DNA from 2 places in the Bacillus sp. OTU2372 genome. Region 2 is predicted to be linked to the other one. Evidence: predicted binding sites of a transcription regulator. Region 2 holds the regulator's gene; the other holds the start of a gene.

Region 1 (3,139 bases), on a different contig from region 2:
ATATGACTGGCAAGGATTTTTCCTTGTTCATATAATGGGGCAACTAGGCCATAAACAATTTCTCTGTGTTCCGCACATTCGCCGACTGCGTATACATGAGGGACACTTGTTTCCATATAGTCATTCACAACAATACCGCGGTTCACATAGATGCCGCTGTCTTTTGCAACTTGTATGTTCGACTTAATTCCAATCGCCATAACAACCAGATCGGCTTCGACTTCAGAACCATCTTTAAAACGAAGTCCTGTTACACGCTCATCGCCTAAAATTCCAACGGTTTGTTTCTCCATAAAGAAGTTCATGCCTTGTGATTCTAGCTCTGTTTTAAGTAAAGAAGAGGCGATTGGGTCAAGCTGGCGTTCCATGAGATGCGGCATAAGGTGGACAACATCGACTTTCATGCCAAGGTTTAGGAGCCCTCTTGCTGCTTCAAGTCCAAGCAGCCCGCCGCCAATAACAACAGCCTTTTGGTATTGGCCTGCTGATTTGATCATCATTTCACAATCTTTGATATCACGAAAACCCGTTACACCGATTTTGTCTGCACCGGGAATAGGCAAAATAAATGAATTAGATCCTGTTGCAATAATGAGTTCATCATACTCAACTTCTCGACCTTGATCACTGATGACACGCTTACTTTCTACATCGATGCTTACAATGGCTTCTCCTGTGTACAACTGGATATTATTTTCTTTGTACCACTCAAGCGGATTGATAATAATATCATCAAAGTTTGTGTTACCCTGAAGAATATTTGATAATTTAATACGATTGTAGTTTGGATGCGGCTCTTCCCCAAAGATGGTAATCTCAAATTGCTCGGTATTCAGTTTAAGAATTTCTTCAATGGTCCTTACTCCAGCCATTCCGTTACCAATCATTACTAGTTTCTTCATATCTGGTTGGCTCCTTTATAGTTAATAATAATGTGTTTAATTTTCACTTAATAGTTTTTCTCTATAGATAGATTGTAAAGGGAACACCCCTAAAAAATTGTGACGTTCATCACATCTCACACGTTAATTATGACATTTCTAGTAAATGTAAATGCCCAATTGTGAGAGACTACCATATCTACCATACCCACTGTAATAAAACGTCCAAAACAAAAAAGGGTGACAGGCACCCTTTTTACGTTATGCAGGTTGTTTATTTTTTCTTAGTGCGAAATGGGGGTTGATGATGGCATTGATGACGGGTACTAATATGCCGATTAGGAGCACAGGGGCTAGCTCCCATAATTCCAACGGTGGTGTGATAAGGATTCCAGACTTGTGAATGGCAAAAAGGCTGAGAAAATAGGCAAAACTGCCAATGAGTCCAGCGAGCCAGTTGGTTCTTCTAAACAATAGAAAGGCCAGTGGAATTAGGATAATTGTCATCGGTACGTAGGAGGTAGGATATTCTACTGCTGCAAAGATAGCTTTTCCAATAAATCTTAAACAAATGTATAACAGGGCTCCCATAAATGGAATAGTAAAATCACGTAATATACGAATCGTCACAACCGTTAATAGCCCTACCATTAAGACAGAATAAATCGGATACACATATACTGGGATTCCGCCAAAGATTTGTGATGCGGGGTCAGAGATTAACTCAAGAATTTCCTTCGAAGCAATCGATTTTCCATGCATGTATTGGTCATAAGAGATCGCTCCATTTTCCTGCTGCATATTCGGAAACAACAAGCATTCAAGCAAGAACATCATAAACCACGTATGCATTGACTTCCATGTCGGTACTGTATGCCATGTATACAAATTATATCCATGCCATACACCAAATATCATGATGTCTGTGGCAATATAGTAAATAAAATGAGTTGGACTCCAGGTCGTTAAATCGATCCCATAGGCAATATGGTAGGTAAAATCAAGGGGAATACCGATAAGAAACAGCCCATATCCGATCGTAATGAGATTCCTTGAAAAACCGTCCATGTAAGTAGAGTGTCTCCACTCCTTAAATAACAGGATGCCCCCTAAGGCAAAACCCATGGTATTAACAATATGGGGAATAGAGTATTCTTCAAATAAATATTTAAAATGATAAGATGCATCCCAAGCCGACCCAATAAATTTTAATAAAAAAGCAAGGACCCACAAACGGTAATATTTCAATATTTCATCCCCTCTCAAGCTTTTATCTGTATTTTGTTCCATTAATCAGGCACTTAGTGAAGTTTGCTTTCAGATACAACTTCGGTTCATTCAAATTATCCTAACAGGTCAAAAGGGTCTCCAATTATGGCTATTAAGATATAATTTATCGCTAATGCCATTCCAAAAAGAATACCAGCTATCTTTACCTTTTTTTGCGTAAACAGCTTATACATAAAGACAATACCAGAGATGACGACAAATGCATTACATGATAGAAAGGTCCAAAGCAAGCTCTCACTATGCGGTACTGCTGTAACATGAAACAAATATAATGGGATCAAAGGTCCAAAACCTCCAAGAAGACGATATACTAACTAGGTCTTTTTAGTGATGACATTTTAAAATATGCTCTTTATTAATGACGTATTTCATTTTATAAATGTTTCCTTTTCATCTTGTTTTCTTAATATTATCATAGCGGGTATAAAATTTTACATAAAATTCTTTCGTTGTCTTTATTAGGTATATTGCTATTAGCAATAGATAACACTTTTAAAATGTCCTATAAAACATATTGTTATCGCTATCCATTAATTTATGACAATTCAAGGAAAAAAACCCCTCCTCACTTAGAGAAGGGGTTCGTTCATTCTTTTGTTTGAACTAATACATTTCTGAAGTTGTTTTCGCTTGCATATGAAGAAGCAAGTAATCAGGTCCGCCTGCTTTCGAGTCAGTACCAGACATATTGAAACCGCCGAATGGCTGGTAGCCAACAATGGCACCTGTACATGAACGGTTGAAATAAAGGTTACCAACATGAAAGTCTTCACGAGCCTGTTCTAAGTGGGCGCGGTTATTAGTAATAACGGCCCCAGTTAAGCCATATTCCGTATTGTTGGCAATATCAATTGCTTCTGTGAAATCCTTTGCTTTAGTAAACCCAACCACTGGGCCAAAGATTTCTTCCTGCATAATTCGGGATGTAGGGGAAAGTTCTGCAAAAACAGTTGGCTTGATGAAATATC
Region 2 (3,139 bases):
GTTAACTTTTACATTAGTGGCTGCTACATTTCCCATCAAAGTTCCTGAGCCGTTACATTCTAATACATCACATTCTAGGTCACTATTTACGGTCCCACTTCCATTCAGTGTAACCAGAGAAAAATGTCCTCCATTGGACGAACCAAGTCCATTGATGACCAGGTCCCCTCTTCGATTCGTTTCCATAGTCATTCTCCCTTATAATAATTTAGCTTTAATTTCTTCCATACATGTCATCATAGATAATACAGTGACCACTTTTGTTCCCGGTTCAAAATGAAAGGCCTCTGAATTAATCAGCAACAGGCAGGAGGAAACGCCAAGCTTTCTTGTTATCACTAATTCACATTTTTTCTGTTTTATCACATGCGCGTTGTCCTTTAAGACCTGAAGCAGCATTTTACCTTCATCTAAATTTATTTCACCCGATTGTAAAAGTTTCTCTAATACATAAACTTCGAGCATTCTTGAAAAGGTAAACTGATGACCGCCCTTATCCATTTCCAAATAGATATCCATTACAGGTGGTGAAACAATGTTGCGTTTTATAAGATCGTCCTTTTCCAGCTCTAAATCACTAATATTAGGTGAAAACATATCTGCTAATTCATCCAAAGACAAATTATCCTTCATGGTCTGGATTTTATTAATCCGCTCTAAAACCTTTTCTTTTGGAAAGAACGTTTCCTGTCCAGTAAAGGTGGATTTTCGGATAAACCACTCTTCGGGGATAAGATCTTTCCGTTTCCATCGGTAGAGCTGCCCATAAGAGATACCGGCAAGTTCCAGTAGCTCCTTCTTAGAAATTAAATCGTCGCTCATTTTAGATAACCCCTTTCTGAAAACAGTGTAACATAACACTGTTATGCTAGTAAAGTGATAAAAAAAGTGTTTCACTAATTTTTGTAAGTGAAACACCCTTTTATCATTATTCCTCTATTTCTTCTGTTGGGTAATGCTTTAAGAAGTAAACTAAAGACTGCAGTTCCACTGCCAAGTCGATGTGATGAACCCTGATCGATGAAGGGACATTTAATCGTGCTGGAGTGAAATTTAAGATCCCTCTCACTTCAGCTTTTGCCAGCCTGTCGGTAATCACTTGGGCAACAGGTGCTGGAACCGTTAGAATGACAACAGATATTTTTTCCTCTAAGAGCACTTTTTCGAGATCATCCATCGGATAAACCGGAACTTCACGAATTTTTGTTCCCTCTTTTGCCGGATCGACATCAAAGGCAACTTCAATTTTTGTATTATTGTTTTTTAAGAAATTATAATTTAAAAAGGCAGTACCTAGATTCCCAACCCCAATTAACGCAACCTTTGTTAATTCATCTTGATCAAGTGTCTTACGGAAAAAGGTCAACAAATAGTTGACATTGTAGCCATATCCCTTTTTCCCCAAGGCCCCAAAATAGGAAAAGTCTCGGCGGATTGTCGCACTGTCTACCTTTACCGCTTCACTTAGTTCTGCAGACGAAACTCTTTGTTTACCTGAAGTATGCAGATTTTTTAAAAATCGATAATAGAGGGGCAGCCGTTTTGCTGTCGCCTGTGGTATCTTCATCGTTTCATTACTCATAATCTCCCACACCCCATTATAAAAATTTGATAATATTATTTAACTTGTTCGGTTCTTTTGAAGTCCCCATTTTTTCCGCCCGTTTTCTCAACTAAGTAAGTTGGTCCAATGATCATACCTTTATCTACTGCTTTGCACATATCATAAACGGTTAAAGCGCATGCTGATGCAGCTGTGAGCGCTTCCATTTCAACACCTGTATTCCCTTTTGTTTTAACGGCTGCAGCAATATGCAACTGATAGCTTCCATTTTGATTCTGTTCCCATGAGAAGGATATATTGACCCCTGTTAATGGAATCGGGTGACACATGGGAATAATATCCCAAGTCTTTTTCGCTGCCATTACCGCTGCAACTTGTGCGACAGCTAAGACATCACCTTTTTTCATTTCATGGTTCGTTATTTTTTGATATATTTCTTCACTTACGATAATACTCGATTGAGCAAGAGCCGTGCGTGCCGTTTCGGGTTTGTCGCTGACATCAACCATTTTAGCTCTGCCTTCTTCATTAAAGTGCGTAAATTCTGCCATAAAAAAATCCTCCTACAAAAAAATAATACACTATTTTTAACACTATGTGTGTGAAACTTTGAGCGAAATATACATTTTTCTTGAAAAAAGTGCCATCGATTACTCTTTATTGCTGTCATTACGCTTATAAGGTACACTATTTGTATGGTAGGTAATTTTGAAAGCTGAAACTTAGTGAAGTTTTTCACTAAACAAATGAAATCGAATACAGCCGTTTTTTATAAAAGATCTGACGTAATCCTATTTTACGTTTTGTTGTTAATAGAGGTGATTTAAAATGATTTTACTACAAGTGAACCAGCTGCAAAAATATTATGGCGCTGAGCTTATTTTATCGAATATAAAGCTTGAATTACAAACCCGCGACCGTGTGGCCCTTGTCGGACGAAATGGTGCGGGAAAATCAACGTTATTAAAGATTATTGCCGGACACCTGTCCCACGATGGCGGAGAGATCATTAAACCAAAAGATGTAACAATCGGTTATTTAGCGCAAAATACCGGCCTTGAATCCAATTTGTCGATTTGGGATGAGATGTTAACCGTTTTCGAACCACTTCGATTAATGGAAAAATCGCTTCGCAAGCTCGAAGAACAAATGGCTGATCCTACTATTTTTGAAAACAGTGCCAAATACGAGCGCATTTTAAAAGAATATGATCTGCTCCAGGTGAGATTTAAGGAACAAGGCGGCTATCAATATGAGGCAGAAATACGCTCTGTTCTCTCTGGTTTAAACTTTCATGATAATTCCCTGATGATTGCCTCTTTAAGCGGAGGACAAAAAACCCGTCTGGCCTTAGGAAAACTATTATTAACAAGACCTGATATTTTGATATTGGACGAGCCAACTAACCATCTTGACATCGATACCCTTTCCTGGCTGGAGCAATATTTGCAGGGGTATAATGGTGCGATTTTAATTGTTTCCCATGACCGTTATTTCTTAGATAAAGTCGTGACGCAGGTTTACGAAGTATCAAGGAAACAAATTCAACGGTTTACAGGCAACTATAGCGCCTAC

What was found. Region 2 encodes Rex, which represses fermentation and respiration genes when NADH is low (regulators of the CRP and FNR family bind a similar motif). Its sites were predicted from a motif close to TTGTGAAATATTTCACAA; they were not measured.
Region 1: a site for Rex is predicted at 1,000-1,017, ahead of nirB (nitrite reductase large subunit NirB). Genes of this name have one in related genera too.

The regions. Positions count from the first base shown of each region.
Region 1 covers NZ_JASATK010000034.1:13,658-16,796, forward strand. Annotated here, with positions in the region: gene nirB (nitrite reductase large subunit NirB) at 1-902, opposite strand, end outside; gene AAHB15_RS27525 (hypothetical protein) at 1,143-2,129, opposite strand; gene AAHB15_RS27530 (hypothetical protein) at 2,225-2,452, opposite strand; gene pruA (L-glutamate gamma-semialdehyde dehydrogenase) at 2,775-3,139, opposite strand, start outside.
Region 2 covers NZ_JASATK010000027.1:50,658-53,796, forward strand. Annotated here, with positions in the region: gene AAHB15_RS25765 (polymer-forming cytoskeletal protein) at 1-186, opposite strand, end outside; gene AAHB15_RS25770 (YhbD family protein) at 199-822, opposite strand; gene AAHB15_RS25775 (redox-sensing transcriptional repressor Rex) at 929-1,582, opposite strand; gene moaC (cyclic pyranopterin monophosphate synthase MoaC) at 1,618-2,115, opposite strand; gene AAHB15_RS25785 (ABC-F family ATP-binding cassette domain-containing protein) at 2,393-3,139, shown strand, end outside.